DNA from 2 places in the Bacillus nitratireducens genome. Region 1 is predicted to be linked to the other one. Evidence: riboswitches for the same ligand, from Rfam matches in the RefSeq annotation. Region 1 holds a riboswitch; the other holds the start of a gene.
What was found. A riboswitch is a leader RNA that binds a small molecule or an ion and turns the genes downstream of it on or off. The one in region 1 is predicted to bind lysine.
Positions count from the first base shown of each region.

Region 1 (9,022 bases):
TTTTTAACACGTTATGTATATGCTTGTCCCGTGTTAACTTGCCTCCCTTTATAATAAAATTTTCCCTATTAAACTAACAAACTCTTAATTTAATTAGTCAACAGTAAAAGTATACGTGATAAAAATAAACTAATCTACCATTATTTTATTTATAATCAGCATAATACGATATATCTTTTTATTTCGATACAAAATTATATAAACACATATAAAAAGCCCATCTCTATATAGACGATGGGCTTAACAAACGATGTTTTTTATTTAGCTAAACGATACTTTGAAACATTGAAACCTTTCCACTCATAATAATCTAAAATACCAGCATAAACTGCCTCTGCAGCAATTTGTCTTCCTGATTCAGTAGCTAATTTGCCATTATCTATATTATTATCAATAAAGGCAAGCTCTGTTAAAACTGCTGGTACTGTATTTTTATTTACTACATAAAATGAATGATCATCTTTTATATCTCTATCTCTTGTATGTAGTGCCTCTACTACTCGCTTTTGAATTTTTTTCGCTAATACTTCGCTATCCTTTTCAATCTGTGTCTCTTCTCCACGCTTGGATTTTTTATAATAATATGTTTCCGTTCCATGACCATCATGATTTTCAGAAGAGTTTGCATGAATGCTTACAAATATATCTGCATTGTTCTCTTGACCAAATTTCACTCGATTCACAAGAGACTCATTCTTGTTACTTCCTGGATTTCCGTTCTCTTCACGTGTTAACAAAGCTTTTAAAGGTGTATTTTTTTCTAACAATTGCTGTAATCTTAAAGATATATCAAATACAATTTTACTTTCCTCTACACCTTGTCCTGGATTCCCTGGATCAAATCCTCCATGACCAGGATCAATAATAACTACCTTTTCTACTAAAGGGTTACCTATTTTAAGAGAATCTGCCTTTTTAATAAATTGAGCTGCCTCTGCTTTAGTTAGAATTTTTTCAGGCTCCCATTTATCACCAGTACCAACAGAAATCCCTAATTCAACTAGGATGTTAGCTTTTGCTTTACCCCAGCTTTTTTCTAAATCACTGAATTTAGTTGCTGGAGTACCATTTACTTTAGAATCTAATTTGTAAGCTTCTACAATAAGAGAGGCCATTGAAACCCGGTCAATTTTCCCAGTTGGATCAAATACGCCTGGGCCTTTCCCTTTAACAACACCAGCTTTTTCTACAGCTGCGATGTATGGGGTATACCATCCGTTTTGAGAGTCACCAAAAGATGGTTTAGCATCTTTATCGAATGGTAAGTTTAAGATTTTAGCCATCATTGTAGCTGCTTCTGCACGAGTAATCTCTTTTCCAGGCTCGAACATTCCTTTCTCGTTACCTGTAACTGCGCCTTTTTCTGCTAAGTAGTTAATAGAATCTTCTGCCCAGTGCCCTGCTTGGACATCTGGAAACGTTTTTATTTGTGCGAAACTACTAGGTGAATAAGATAATATACTAGCTGCGATTATTCCTGCTGCGATTATTCTATTTTTCATAGAATATATTCCCCTCTCAAGTACAATGTTTTTATATAACAGACTAATTATAGTTCTGAAAATTAGTAATAGTCAATTGTAATTTGTATAATTTTGTATTATTATTGTATTTTTTGTCATATATAACTATAGTTAAAAACTATAAGGTTTTATAAGAGGAGAGATTCGTATGAGCAACAATTGGAAAGATATAGAACACCGTATTTACACGATGTGTATGATCCAGCGAAATAATGAAGTTTTACTTATAAAACGCCCTGACCATCTAGGCTTCCCTGGTTACATCGCTCCTGGTGGTAAAGTAGATTTCCCAGAAAGTATCGTTCAAGCTGCTAAACGAGAAGTAAAAGAAGAAACTGGATTACTTGTTTCAAATTTAACTTTTAAGGGATTAGATGAATACGTAAATCCGAAAGAAAATGTTCGATATATGGTATTTAATTATTGGACAGATTCATTTGAAGGTGAACTCCTTTTGAATCCTCCTGAAGGCGAATTATTATGGGTACCAATCGATACAGCACTAAATCTTCCTATGCAAGATTGGTTTAAAGAAAGATTCCCATTATTTTTTGAAAAAAGTACGTTTGAAATTCAACGTGTTTGGGACCAAGACTTAGATAAACAAGTTGCTATGACAATTACCCATACATAAAAAAGCTTGGAATCTCTCCAAGCTTTTCTTACTTCTCTTCTATTTTCTTAATCTCATAATCAATTTCTAAAAACTTAACTCCGAATATCCACATTCGATGGTTAGCTGTTAATATTTGATCCTTGCCCTCTTTAATCATAAAAGTCTCTGCTAATGGTAAGCGTATTGTAAAGAAGCGAGTATGTAAGTATATCCCTTCATCTCCCTTACCATTTCTTCTCAGCTTACTAGTAATGATTAAATCATTACTCTTATTACATAATTTCAAAACTCCCGTCATATTCGAATATGGTAAAGGTAATCCAATATTCATATACGTCTCATTCTTATGTGTATGTTTTGAGTAAAGAGCTACAAAAATAGATTCTCCTGCTTCATTTTTTCTTAGCCAAGCCCTTACATTCTCTCTTCCATCCTTCTCATCTATTATCCCCATGATAGAACCATGCATCGTTTCCCACTTGCCGCCCATTCCTAAATGTATTTGTCCTACACGCTTACTCATTTTTGCATAACAAAATGCAACCGGGCGGAACCAACGAGTCCATTTAATATGCGATTGTAACTGATACTCTTTTGTATTTTCATAAAAACGAATAATACTTAAAGGAATCTTTATCGCGTCAAATGCCTCACTATGAAAATCATTCATTTTATCAACTAAACCTTTGTATTCCTTGCTATCTATTAAATTTCTGTTATGTAAAAATGCTTCACCAACTGTCGCGGTTCCTCTTAACCTGCTCATTGGTTTCCCATAATATTTATAATTCGGAGTACTCTTTTCAATCATCCAGCCAACAAATGCTGGTAACGCTACTCCAATTCCATTTACCACGCCGTGAATCCAGACCATTTGTGCAATTGTAATCGTCATTACATGTTTCAAATTCCCATATGAATATATAAGTGAAAACATAATTGTTACCATGAGTGTGCTAGAAGATATGATCAGGAGAATCTTTGCACTAATAGCATTAAATTTCGTGCGCCAAACATAAATCCCATAACTATAAATAGCGCATAAATATAGGAACACTGCAAAAAATTCAAATACCCTCGAGTACGTAATTCCTATTGCAACTGTCATAGGTGAAATGACGATGACAAACATAATAGCATCATATACTTTACTTCTCTTTTCTCTTTTCCTCCCAATTAAACCAGCTGATAACGGCAATAGAAATGCCGAATAATGAAAGTGTGCAGCTGTAAGCAAAACAATGTCGGAACTAAAGTGCATAATGGAAAGCTTTGCTACAGAAGCAAAAAACCAGAAACCACCTAAAAACAAATACATAAACGCACTATCGATAGCTGTCTCCTCTAACGGTTTCAATCCTCTTTCTAGCAATCTACTTATACCAAATAACGCAACAATTCCTGTATATACAAACCAAAGTAACGCAAATAAATAATGATTTGTTACGAAAGCTAGCATTGCACTGATTGCTGCGATTGGATATAAAAACGATACAAATTTATAAAATAATACATACGATCCATTTCTTTTTTTCTTGTCAATAATACAAAAAGACATCGGTATAAATAACAAAATAGATAACAATATAATTGCTTCAACAGGATTTACATTCGACCACTCGTATATTAGAAATATAATATAACAAGCAAGCCCAAATAGTATATTTTTCATCTCGTATATTTCCTTTCCACAAATGTCCCCTTATAGGAAAATAGTGAGCCAATTAACGGATTTCGTACTTGTACATGAATTCGAAAGCATTGTAGTGTTTCATCATAACTTTCTACAATTTTCGCCTCTCCGTATAAAAATCTAGGTAACGGTATTTTTCTTCCAAACATAAAAAACCATTGTTTCTTTGAAGAAATATGCATCCCGCCCTTTTCATCAATATAAAAATTCAATGTAGAAACGAGTAAATGTGGCTCACCAAAATAATCTACAATTTCATTATTCTCTTCATCCAGCTGCATAACAGCGTTAAAATATCTTTTCTTATTATGAAAATAAAAAGTACGATTCCACCGTACAAATTCTTTCCCCTGTTCATCTCGCTCAGCGGTATTATGTATCGTAAATGGCACCTTCTTTCCTCGCTCAGAGAAAAACATTCGAAACTTCGATGCAATTTTCAAAATTAATTTAACGAAAAAAGAGCCACCGTAAATTTCATCCATTTCCCCTTCTCCTGTAAAACTATTCTCTTCTGTAATCGCATATCGCTTCTGTAATTTTGGATGAAGATTTTTATAGGTATCTCCTAATAATCTCTCATAAATATTAACCATACATTTATCCCTTTCTCTTCCTCTTGCAATTTTTTGCGCTTGGCAAATTAGTGCAATTCATATAACCGACAATCGATAACCCTATTAAAAGAAGGTTTAATGTAATTGGATTAAATGGTTGCGTAAAACTAGCGATATTCGTCGATCCTGCCGCTAATGTTAAAACTATCAACAATATAATATGCAATATAAATAGTTTTCGCTTTTGAAGTGGCAATAGCCACATAACACCCCATATTATTTCTAAAAATCCAACTATTTTAAGTATAAAAATACTACTTTCATTCGATCCGATTAGTGCAGAAAGCATCTTTACTTCTTCTGAATGAGTAAACATCAATTTTGGTACAATCCCTTGATATAACCATACGAAGGCAAATAGAAAGCAAACGAGCCAATACGTCATTGTTCTTCTAATTAGCAACTTAGGATGAAGTCCCTTTTCTAACCATAATTTTAAAGCATCAAAACTCCATGCTGTCGCCCAACCTAATAAGGGTCGAAAAACATATGGATCTATCATATTTCCTATACGACCAAACCTTGTATCATAATCATATTGCGTCTCAAAATAAATATGTTCTTTACGCGGTGTATACTTCCAATAACCACGCCCCATTTGAATAAGTGATAATTTATTATCTGTCCAAAATTTTAAAGAAGAAATCCGTTCACCCGTTTCTTTTCTTATTTCTCCTATCGATTCCCCTTCACCAGCTATTTCAAGTCCAAATCCAATTTTAGTTTTATATAAAAACTTCTGCGGTTCTCCTTCTTTTTTCTCTAAATACGAAATTTCAGTAAAGCGAGCATCCCATTCTGTGTGTATATCTGGTTCCTGTGTATATCCCCATAATTTTTCCATTGTTGTGTTCATTTCTGCTGAAACATAAATAGGCTTTTTCCCCTTCATTCTTCCACCTCCTATGCACTATAAATTTAATGTACATGCTATGAATTTATTTTGCTACACTTTTCACAAACTACCCCCCAAAAAAGATGGAATTTTTAAAAAATATATAAAACACTTGATTCCCTGAAAAATTTAAATTATTATAAAACAAATGTTACCAACAACTTCATAAATCAAACACTCTCGCCTAAAACGTGAGATAGAGGTTGCAACGCTTATAAGTATTCTAAAGGAGACACAGAGATGTCTATGAATTTAGAAGAAAGGAAGTGTTGCCGAAATTGATAAATTTCTCTGCATTTATCGATTGGGGCTGTTTTCGAATAGAAACAGAACTGTCATATGTACAGACATGTACGTGTGAAGAGCTATCTACAAAAAAGAGATATCATTTTTTATGATATTCCTTTTTTGGCGGTTTTTTTATTAGCTCCGTTTTCTGTTTCCCTTTTCCTGTAACAGCACCATCCTCACTTATTTGAGATGGTGTTTTTTGTTTTTCTCTCTGGTAACTACAGGAATATTGGGATTTGTATATGTCCTAACCTATTCTTAAAAATGGACGAAAGAAGGAATTCGTAATGGAAACGATTGTACAAAAGTTTGGCGGTACTTCTGTTGGAAGCGTCGAACGCATTCAACATGTAGCAAATTTAATTATTGAAGAATATGAACGAGGACATAGCATTGTCTCTGTCGTTTCAGCAATGGGAAAAAGTACAGATGAACTTGTCGCACTTGCTAACGCTATTACTGAAAATCCAAGTAAACGTGAAATGGATATGCTCCTATCTACAGGAGAACAAGTAACCATTTCATTATTAACAATGGCACTACAAACAAAAGGTTATAACGCAATTTCATTAACAGGGTGGCAAGCTGGTATTACGACAGAATCTGTACATAGTAGTGCACGGATTACTGACATTCATACAGATCGAATTCAGTCTTATCTTACTGAAGGTACGATTGTTATTGTAGCTGGCTTCCAAGGAGTTAGTGAAAAGCATGAAATTACAACGCTTGGACGCGGTGGTTCTGATACGACTGCTGTTGCATTAGCAGCGGCATTAAAAGCAAAAAAATGTGATATTTATACGGATGTAACCGGCGTATATACGACTGATCCACGCGTTGTACAAGATGCTTATAAATTAGATGAAATTTCTTATGACGAAATGTTAGAGCTTGCCAATCTCGGTGCTGGCGTGTTACACCCACGCGCTGTTGAATTTGCTAAAAATCATAATGTAGTTTTAGAAGTACGATCAAGTATGGAACAAGAAAACGGAACAATTGTAAGGGGAGAATGTAACATGGAACAACAATCAATCGTTAAAGGTATTGCATTTGAGGATAATATTACACGCGTCACAATTAAAGGATTAGAACAAGGTGCACTTTCAACAGTTTTCTCTACATTAGCAGCGGCACATATTAATGTAGATATTATTATTCAAAGTATTACAAATGAAGGAACTGTTCACCTCTCTTTCTCAATCCATTCTAATGATTTAAGAGAAACATTAGAAGTATTGGAACAAAATCAAGAAGCACTTCACTATGAATCTGTAGAATATGAAAACCATTTAGCAAAAGTATCAATTGTAGGATCAGGTATGGTATCTAACCCAGGTGTCGCTGCGAATATGTTTACTACTTTAAAAGAAGGCGGTATTCATATTAAAATGGTAAGTACATCGGAAATTAAAGTATCAGTTGTAATTGACCGTATTCACTTAGTAGATGGTGTTGAAGCACTACATCAATCATTTATGGCGAAAATTGAGCCTTTAGTGCAAATGAGCTAATTTCCACCGGTAAAACTTACAATAAATTATATGAATCTATTTCCTACCTATATAAATAGAAAGCTGTTTGCATTGTATAGAGTGACAAGAAAGTTATTTACGTTAAAATAAAGTCGTTTACAACAATCGGGCCATTTAATGGCGTACAGGATAGGAATATTTTGTGGGGAAGTCGAAGTTATTTTATCGAATAGCAACTACAGTATCAAGTTCTTGAAACCACTTGAACATGATAGCATTCACGAAATAAAGTTCGCGCACATTTCAATAGTAGATGTTTTACGAAGTGTTGTTCGTTAACAAGATGGTATATACTATACCCGAAAACACCTTGTCACTTTTTCCTACACTGTGACAAGGTATTTTTGCTTAGAAGGAATTTGTAACTTTTTAATAGTATAATTATGAGGATGATCAATTAATATATTTTTACACATAAGGAGATAAAGACAATGACAAAAAACAAATTACTAAGAATGGACAATGTCAGCATCGTTGTAGAATCCCTTGATGACGCAATATCTTTCTTCGAGGAGATTGGCTTGAACCTCGAAGGGCGAGCCACTGTCGAAGGTGAATGGGCTGGTCGCGTAACAGGACTCGGTTCTCAGTGCGTAGAGATTGCTATGATGGTTACACCAGATGGCCACAGTCGAATTGAACTTTCGCGATTCCTCACCCCACCTACTATAGCAGATCATCGGACAGCTCCTGTAAACGCCCTCGGTTATCTGCGCGTCATGTTCACCGTTGAAGACATTGACGAAATGGTATCCAGACTTACTAAGCATGGTGCTCAGCTCGTTGGCGAAGTAGTTCAGTACGAGGACTCGTATCGACTCTGCTACATTCGTGGAACCGAAGGAATTTTAATCGGTTTAGCGGAAGAACTCGGTAACAAATAAGTAAGTAATGTTTTATCAAAAGTCTTTACTGAAATATACAGTACTGAAGTAAAAATATTTGAAGAAAATTCTTATTCAATAAAACTTAGATTTTCAACCCCGTCCTAACTTTAGAACGGGGGTTATGCTTGTTTGGGCTTTTAAAATTAAATAACTTTATTATCATTTTACACATAGATTTCAAGACTCTATACAAACAGCTTTTTAACATATTCTTTACATCTAAAAATCATTATAAAACAATCGAGTTATTTACAATACCCTTTCCCAGGAAATATAACGGCCTCTTCTCACTTCTTATCATATATATTTTTCCCTTTAAATAACGAGCGAAATTCATTCAAAATAACTTTCTTCACGTCAGAATAAAAGACCATCATGAAAAGTGCAATTCCTAATAAAATCTCTTGAATTCCTTCATAATCAATGAAAGCACTCATAATTAGCAAACCAAACCCAATATAAAAACCAAACTCATTCTCTTTCTCAAAATCCTCATCTTCATCAATATGTATTTTCTCTTTTAAATTTCGGTTCCCTTTTATTAACTCATCGAGCGTAACATTATACATTTCGCTCAATAAAATTAAATTTTCAATATCAGGGCAACTTTTATCATTTTCCCACTTACCCCGCTTTAACAGGCAGTAAATCTCATCAAAGCTTTTAAGCACAATCAAGGCAGCCAGATTCGATTAACTGCCTATAAAAGTCCGATTGGTTCAACTAATAATCAGTAGGATAAATCGCCCACTGATTAAAGTTTCACTTTATACACTGCTTGCCTCGTTATACCAATCTTTTTAGCAACATCTTCTTGTGAATACCCTTTTGATTCTCTTAATTTTTTAAGTTGTTGTCCTAAACTCATAACGTCCCCTCCTTTAACAAATTATTACATAATAGGAGATAAAAAAGAAAGAAACTATTGGTAAAATTCAATGTAAACCATTCGTTTACACAAT
Region 1 covers NZ_JAUMJO010000001.1:454,284-463,305, forward strand. Annotated here, with positions in the region: gene Q3V31_RS02385 (N-acetylmuramoyl-L-alanine amidase) at 258-1,502, opposite strand; gene Q3V31_RS02390 (8-oxo-dGTP diphosphatase) at 1,672-2,157, shown strand; gene Q3V31_RS02395 (YndJ family protein) at 2,186-3,811, opposite strand; gene Q3V31_RS02400 (DUF4166 domain-containing protein) at 3,808-4,428, opposite strand; gene Q3V31_RS02405 (DoxX-like family protein) at 4,433-5,341, opposite strand; lysine riboswitch at 5,534-5,720, shown strand; gene Q3V31_RS02410 (aspartate kinase) at 5,923-7,152, shown strand; gene Q3V31_RS02415 (VOC family protein) at 7,605-8,057, shown strand; partial or broken gene Q3V31_RS02420 (helix-turn-helix domain-containing protein) at 8,348-8,686, opposite strand; gene Q3V31_RS02425 (helix-turn-helix transcriptional regulator) at 8,815-8,928, opposite strand.

Region 2 (9,022 bases), on a different contig from region 1:
TTTTTATCCACCCAACACATCCCCTTTCACGAACTATTTGCTATATAAACGATTTTAAATTCCTTTAAATACAACTACCGGATCATCAAAATTACTATTCTGAAATATAACATTCGCACATTCTTTCGGATTATGCTCATCTATATACATCTTACAAGCCGCATGATATCTGTTTATAAACATTTTCTCTGCTTCTTCATAACTTCCAAAAGCTTTAGTCTCCCGATTTGCACCACGTTTTCTCGCAATCTCAAAATCTGTATCTACGAAAATTTTATAATCAAATAGATACTCAATTTCTTTTTTCAATAAAAATGTTCCATCTACTATTAGCACCATATTTGGCGGTGCCACTAGCGGCGTATTATATACAGGGATGTCCGTTATTAAGTTATGAGAAATCGTTTCATAGTGCAAATTCCCGTTAGGTCCTAAAGGCTTTAATAGCCTTTCTTTGAAAGCTGTATAATCGTGTGCATCTTCATAATACCCTCTTGCTGATTCTTTGCCTTGTGTATAGCGAATCACTCTCGGGTTATGAAAATCATCAATGCTTGCGCGTGTTGCTTGTACTCCTCGTTTTATCATTTCCTCTGCCAGTTCATTTGCAAATGTTGTCTTTCCTGAAGCTGTTATACCACTTACTCCAACTCTTATTGGATGGGTTAAGTTTAATTTAAAAATATGATCTACAATGTTTTTAATACGTTGTTTTCGGAGCATGACATTCCCTCCTGTAATTCTGTTTACATAATAAAATTATAATAAATAAACTTCATCAATGTTTGTTGGTAAGTCGATATTTTGAAAAATCATTGATATATTTTTATTGAATTATATTTTCCTTACTTCCCCTTAAACCCTCGATACAAAGCAGTCCGTAATTCTTGCTTGTATTCCTCGATTTCTGGCATATCGAGTTCTTCCGCTAATCGAATTGCTAATTCAATATCATACGGTACACGTACGAGTTGAATAGAAAAACTCGCTGCTTCTTTTTCATTGTAAGTTCCTTCGAAAATTAAATAGGAAGCTTGTGTAATTTCAAGAGGATTTCCTACGCTACCAGCATTACATAACGTTTTCCCTCTAAAATTTTGCACATACGCCTGGTGAACGTCACCGTAGCAAACGACATCTGGTTTTCTTTCCCCTTCTATATTCTCTGTGAGCTCACTATTTTCGAACATACTAATACGCTCTTCTCTTGTTGCATGTGGTTGAATTCTTTCATATAAACTTCTTGGTGAAGCGTGGAACATACGAATGAGTTTGCCGCTCATAAAAAATTCGATTGAAAATGGTAAGCTTCTTAAATACTCATTTTGTTCTTCTGACAATTGTTTTTGATGCCATTTTAACGATTCAAATTCAGTCGGTTTTGTAATGAAATCATCCCAGTTCCCCATAACAACTCCTTCACACTCTTTACGAATGATTTCAATTACTTCGCTAGAATGAGGACCCTTTCCTACTAAATCTCCAAGACAAATAATGCGCTCGATTCCTCTTAATTTAATATCTTTCAGCACAGATTCTAATGCCGGAATATTACCATGAACATCTGAAATTACCGCTATTTTATCCAAATGAACCCCTCCGTTATCTATTGTTTATTATATCCACATGATGTGATTGATACCATTTCGGAATATAGGATGAAAAATGATTATGATCTTCTAAAATTCTGTTTAATCTCTCTTTCATATCATCTACTAAATGTGGCGTGCTTCGGTTTGTCCATACGATATCCGCTGGGAATGTCATTGCTGCATATAATGAATACAGTTTCCAAAAATGAAGTGAAGGTTCACCTCCGCAATAACCGTGAACTTGACCAACCGCAAATGGTTTGCTTATTCTTGTAGTAAAAATCGCTACGTTATAAAAATCGTGTATTGGATCGCCAAAATCATATCCACCAAAATCGATAACGATAAACTCCTTATTGTGAATCATACTATTTGCTGGGTGGTAATCATCGTGTAAAAATATGATAGGACGATTTTTCAATAAGTCTTTATGATCCTCTACAAAGGTTGATACTGGCTTCATATCGAGAAAGTCTACCTCAAATTCTGCTAATGCTTTCAAGTATCTCTCATACTTGTTCCACCGAAACGTTTCCCACGAATCAATGACATTCTCTTTTTCTATTGCATGAATTCTCTTTAAAACTTCTCCAGCTCTTTTCCCCGCAGCATACTGCTCTTTCACCGATAACTTACCTAAACTCTCTTCTCCATTTACACCGTTAATCCATTCAAATATTTGAACGCATTTATTTAATTCTTCAAGTCTTATGAAATGAATTAATTTTGGCGTCGGGATATGTAATGACTCCAACTGTTTCATATACGTATATTCTTCTTGTTTTCGTTAAAAATTAGCAGAATCACACACTTTGACAAAATACGTTTCTCGATTCTCTAATTCAACTTTATATTTCTCTTCATGTGAAAACCCTTTTGTAATAGATGTACATTTCACAATACGAGGACACTCTATTTTTCTCTCTATCTCTCTTAAAATTTCTTCCACAAAGTTCACCTCTATTCATATATGTACAAACTACCTAGCACTTCATGCTCTCGTTTATTTTCACCTTTAAACTCCACTGCAAATGGATATTCACCATGATGATTCAAACGTTCTAGTACTAGCCCTTCTCCAATTGGTTCACAAAACTGCACATGAATGTCACCAAACGATACACTTTGACATTCCGCATTCCATTCTTCATTTTTTACGACTGAGCTTGCAGTTAGCTCCATTACTTTTTTCCATTTCCGCACTGTTTCTCGAACGCTTTTCACCGCATAATGAATCGTTTCAATTTCTTGTACTTTGTTTTTATGTTCAGTGATTGTTCCTATGTTACGTAAATCGTTTCTTCTTTCTTCATCCGTTTCATTCCACTGTATAAAGAAAGGTAATTTCGGTCCACTTTCTTCCTGCTTTACAAATAACATTTTCCATTCTAAAAGACGGCCATCTTTTCTCACACGTTTCCCTTCGAATGGTCCAATCGTTTGTAAGCCATGTTTGCTTAAATTCACTGCTTGTTCTTCAATTTCATTTGTTCGAATTGCGATTTGTAGCATCCCTTCTCCATTTTGCAATTTAACAACCGTTTCCTGCACTAATGGATTTTCTGCTTCTTTCGCTTTTTCTTCATGCTGAACTGCTAAAAATTCTATATATGATAAATCAAAATAACATAAACTATTCCAAGTACCCCAGTTCGTATGCTCTCCGCCTAGTGCAGTATGAAATCCAAGCTCCTGCATTTGTTTTGCCGCTTCCTCTGGTGTACCATGCACTGCATGAACAAGATGGTCAAATGCTAACATATTCTTTCTCCCCTTTCTCTCCATCCTTTTATTGTATATTTTATTTTTCTTTCATTCAATTCAAAAACTTTAAAACCTAGTTGATTTATACGATTAATATGTATTATAATAAAACAAATTTAATTATTGCTGATTGGAAAAACCAAAGGCACTTTTCTCATACGGGAAAAGTGTCTTTTTCATTTATTATTACAGGGGGATTATTTATGCAGAAATTAATTGTCTTTGCTATTATCGGATTTTTCGCTCAATTGATCGATGGTGCACTTGGTATGGCGTACGGGGTAACGTCTACCTCACTATTATTAATGTTTGGTATCGCACCAGCCGTTGCATCGGCATCAGTTCATTTAGCTGAAGTTGTTACAACTGCCGCTTCTGGTGCATCTCACATCAAATTTGGAAACGTTGATAAATATACAGTTTCTAGGCTTACATTACCAGGAGCAATTGGCGCATTTATTGGGGCATGTTTTTTAAGCAATTTACCTGGTGATGTAATTAAACCGTACATTTCCATATTTTTATTTACTTTAGGGGTTTATATTTTATTACGATTCCTCATTCAAAAACAAATTGTTGCTTCAAATAAACGTATGTCTGCAAAACAACTTGTACCACTTGGCTTATTCGCTGGATTCGTCGATTCAACTGGTGGTGGTGGCTGGGGGCCGATTACGACACCTGTTCTTCTTGCAAGAGGAAATGAAGCTAGAAAAGTTATTGGATCTGTAGATACGAGTGAATTTCCTGTTTCACTCGCTGCAACGATTGGCTTTTTCATTTCACTTGGCTGGGAACAAGTAAGCTGGGTTTGGGTATTTTCTCTCATGCTCGGTGGTATCGTTGCGGCACCAATCGCTGCATGGCTAGTACGCATCGTTCCTTCTCATTTACTTGGCGTATTAGTTGGTGGCCTTATAATCTTTACAAACATTCGTACACTACTTACTACATTTAAAGTGGATCCAACTATTATTTCACTATCTTACGTTGCAGTTGGTCTTGTCGTTATTATTTCTATTTTCATTGCTGTTCGTAATCATTCCAATCGTTCTAACGAATCGACAGCTGGCTATCCGAAAGATCAAAAACAAATGCTACCATAATTAATAATAATACCGCCCGATTTACTTCGAGCGGTATCTTTTATTTATCTATTTTCCAATTGATCATCGTTTCAGTACTATTTACTCTTTTCATATGTAATTTCTCTAATACACGAATGGAGCTATAGTTATCAAGGAGTGTCTCTGCTGTAATCGTTTCCACTTCGCCTGTTTGAAAAGCCCATTTCATTAATTCACTAACTGCTTCTGTTGCATAACCTTTATTCCAATATTTCTCAATAAATCCGTAACCAATTTCTACCGTATGTTCCTCGTTTGGTTTCCCTTTAAATCCTATATCACCTAGAACTACGTCATCCTCTTCTCGAATAACATACCACGGTCCCCACGGTAATGAAGCCGCATCTCGTTTCACATTTTCTATATATCCTACCATATGCGGACCACTATTGTATCCTTGATTATCCGCAATTTGAATCCATTCTTCTGTACACGGTACTATATGTAATCTTTCCGTTTCTAATTTCATAATGATATCCCCTTTTCAATTAAACAATACCTCAATTTTATCAGAAATAAAAAGAATATTCATTCTATTTATCGGATTTATACTTATTATTTGAAACGAATTTAAGGAATAATCCCCTTCTGATAGTTATGTCGAATTATATTTTCTGAATTTTCTTTTAATTTTAAAGGGTTTTTCATTATTTTTTGCGAAACATTTGTATAACAATTTTTTCTTTGCTTATTGCTACATAATAGTAGGTTCGGGTGGAGTTATGCAAGCGTTTCCTATACAATAACCGATATTTTTTGACTTTTCCTAACAAAATTCCTTGCAATATATTCAGAAAGTCATTACAATTGCCATATATTAAATATCTTAGCAATATATAAATCCTCATCAATCCGATGAGGTAGAGGTTGCGACTTTTAAAAGTAAAATGGACGAGACACAGAGAATGTCACTGACTCCGTTTGAAAGGAAAAGTTGCCGAAGTTTATATTTCTTCTCTGGAAATATGAGCTGGGGCTGTCTCCGAAAGGAACAGAACTGTCACGTTTACAAAATTACCGTGTAAACGTGGGGTGCTATCTTAACGGAAGGGTATGATGGGGTGGTTATTTGTGAAACGTTCCGCCTAATTACTTTGGCGGTTTTTTGTATTTTTCTCCCCCGCTCCTTCCTAACCTACAAGAAAAGGAGTGTTGAACATGAATAGCGCAACAAATCAATCTACCTCTAAAACGCAAACTACACAAGGACAAGGTGAATTAAAACGCGGATTAAAATCTCGTCACCTTACGATGATTTCTCTCGGTGGTACAATCGGTACCGGATTATTTCTTGCCAGTGGTGGTGTTATCCATTCAGCTGGTCCTGGCGGTGCATTAGTCGCATATGCCGCAATTGGAATTATGGTTTATTTTTTAATGACAAGCTTAGCAGAACTCGCAGCTTACATGCCTGTTACTGGATCTTTTAGCACTTATGCAACAAAATTTGTTGATCCATCACTTGGTTTTGCACTTGGATGGAATTATTGGTATAACTGGGCGATTACGATCGCTGCTGAACTAGCGGCCGTAACATTAATTATGAAATTTTGGTTCCCAGATACCCCTTCTCTTATTTGGAGTGGACTTTGTTTAGCTATTATTTTTCTCTTAAACTATTTATCTGTTAAAGGTTTTGGTGAATCTGAATATTGGTTCGCACTTATTAAAGTCGTTACTATTATTATCTTTTTAATTGTCGGTTTTATGATGATTTTTGGAATTATGGGCGGTGAAGCTGTTGGTTTTAAAAACTTCACTGTTGCAGATGCACCATTTAATGGCGGCATCATGGCAATTATCGGTGTATTTATGGCAGCTGGTTTCTCATTCCAAGGAACTGAATTATTAGGAGTGGCTGCTGGTGAAACTGCTGATCCAGAACGCAATATACCGAAAGCAATTCGTTCTATCTTTTGGCGCATTATATTATTCTACATTTTAGCAATTCTTGTTATCGGTTTATTAATTCCTTATACGACTGATAGCCTTGCAGCAAGTGATGTTACAGTAAGTCCATTTACACTAGTATTTGAAAAAGCGGGCGTTGCCTTCGCTGCTTCTGTTATGAACGCTGTTATTTTAACTGCAGTTCTATCTGCTGGTAACTCTGGAATGTACGCATCAACTCGTATGCTTTGGGATTTAGCTCGTCAAGGAAAAGCACCAAAGTTCTTAGGCAAATTAGATAGCCGCGGTGTACCTGTTAACGCATTAATCGCAACATCAGTAGTTGGTAGCGTCGCTTTCATCGCTTCTTTATACGGTGACGGTGTTGTATACATTTGGTTATTAAATGCTTCTGGAATGTCAGGGTTTATTGCTTGGGTAGGAATTGCTATTAGTCATTACCGTTTCCGAAAAGCTTATGTTGCACAAGGAAAAGATTTAAAAGATTTACCGTATAGAGCAAAATGGTTCCCGTTCGGTCCAATCTTTGCATTTACACTTTGTGTTATCGTTATTTTAGGACAAAACTACGGCGCATTTATGGGAGCATCTATCGATTGGAACGGTGTACTCGTTTCTTATATCGGTTTACCACTCTTCTTAGTACTATGGTTAGGATATAAATTTACTAAGAAAACGAAAGTAATTCCACTTGATAAATGTGAACTAAAATAGAGTATAGCAAAACGAGCAAACAAATTTGTTTGCTCGTTTTTTTATTACAATCCCATTTACTTCCCTATTTCTTATCTTTTTGCAATAATAAAGTAAATACACTTAAAGGTTGGGATCACATGAACATTCGTATTACTGATGAAGCAAAAGTTGCTATACATAGATTAGAACGTGAAGACAAAAAGATTATTCGCATTAGAGGGACAATGACAAACTCTTGTAGCATTTTCGTTGATGTCGATTTAATTTGGGATACATATCATGCAGATGATGTTGTATATGAAGATGCGGAGCTTATCGTACAAATGGATTCATTTACGAAAGACTACACTGGTGATACCGTGAAACTTGATTATAAAACGACAGGTTTTAGTATTACGACTCCCAGTGAGACTTTGGTGTATGGATTGTCGATTAAAAAATAAACATTGTTTTTATCCGACCAATGGGGTGAAAAAATGGGCAAATATGTTCCACTAAAATTTTTATTCAACGAAGAATTAGCAGAAAAAATGGCTGATTCTATTTGTAAACACGATCCTAATTTCTCTAAAATAAACTTTGTATCTTCCGTAACATATAAAGTTGAAAATTTAGAGTTAAAGCAACGTATAGAAGCCATAGCAGATGAATTACACAATGCATTACAAAAAGATTTTAATGAAGCAATACATATATTACTGAAAACATTGGGACCAGAAAATACAACAGAAGTAGGCACATTTACAAACGGATATATGTACATGCCTATCGCAAAATACGTTGAAAAATATGGGCTTAACGATTTTGAATCCTCTTTCAACGCAATGTATGAAATAACAAAAAGGAATACTGCTGAATATGCCATTCGGCCTTTTCTTGAAAAATATCATGAAGACACACTAGACATATTACAACAGTGGATTCATGACGAAAACAGCCACATTAGGAGATTAGTTTCAGAAGGTACTAGACCTAGACTTCCTTGGGCTAAAAAAATTGGAGCTCTGAAAGGTGACTTTAGAAATAATTTAAAGCTACTTGAGCTATTAATGAATGACCCTTCTAAATATGTCCAAAAATCAGTAGCCAATCATATTAACGATATTACAAAAGAAGATAAAGAACTCGTTTTTCAATGGTTACAACAATTACGTGATAAACAGCTTCCTGTTAACCCTTGGATTATAAAACATGGGTTAAGAACGGTGATAAAAAATGGTACTTTACCAAAAGATTTTTCTTTTTAAGTATTTTAAACAAAACGCTTATGCTTCAAAAATGAAGTATAAGCGTTTTTTCTCTTTAAAACATTAGCCCTGCCTTAAAATATTTTGAAACATTTCTGGCTTACTTTGTTCAAAGCTCTCTATTAATTCTTTTCCAAATATCGTTATACTCTTCTCCCAAGGATGGCCTAAATACCCCCACTTATAGTCCTTTTGAATAAAGAAATTGTAATCTCCATTTGGAAAAATCGGGATTGTCCACTCATCAAATTCATTTCTTTCAAACTCTATGTGTGGATTCACCCAGTAACACTCATGTTGCCAATCAAGTACCATAATATATTCATTCGCTGCTGTATTTTCTTTAAAAACTAGTAATGCTTTTTCTTCCAAATCATCATATACATTTAAATCTATCGATTCTCCAAAGTAATGAGAAATATCATATGTAACAAAAGGACTTGGCACTTTAAATGATGGGAATATAGAAATACTTGGTGAAAACTCAAAATCACTATATACCCTATCCCATATTTGATCGCTCTCTTTGTCTGTAAACTTCATCCAATTTTTCATTAAACAACTGCCTTCCCTTATAATTTCAAAGGATTTTCACTTAATTATCCCGAATATACAAATAACCATTCTCACAAGGAGCGAATTTCTATGAATCTATTCGAACACGAAACGTAAAACCGCTTCACCT
Region 2 covers NZ_JAUMJO010000004.1:40,826-49,847, reverse strand. Annotated here, with positions in the region: gene Q3V31_RS15785 (GrpB family protein) at 1-11, opposite strand, end outside; gene Q3V31_RS15780 (nucleoside/nucleotide kinase family protein) at 55-723, opposite strand; gene Q3V31_RS15775 (metallophosphoesterase family protein) at 846-1,589, opposite strand; partial or broken gene Q3V31_RS15770 (aminoglycoside phosphotransferase family protein) at 1,603-2,541, opposite strand; gene Q3V31_RS15765 (VOC family protein) at 2,553-3,353, opposite strand; gene Q3V31_RS15760 (sulfite exporter TauE/SafE family protein) at 3,452-4,462, shown strand; gene Q3V31_RS15755 (GNAT family N-acetyltransferase) at 4,503-4,952, opposite strand; lysine riboswitch at 5,337-5,529, shown strand; gene Q3V31_RS15750 (amino acid permease) at 5,642-7,108, shown strand; gene Q3V31_RS15745 (iron-sulfur cluster biosynthesis family protein) at 7,228-7,533, shown strand; gene Q3V31_RS15740 (DNA alkylation repair protein) at 7,567-8,337, shown strand; gene Q3V31_RS15735 (DUF2716 domain-containing protein) at 8,401-8,892, opposite strand.
Region 2: it holds a riboswitch for lysine, as region 1 does, so the genes downstream of both, Q3V31_RS15750 (amino acid permease) here and Q3V31_RS02410 (aspartate kinase) in region 1, are expected to answer to the same signal.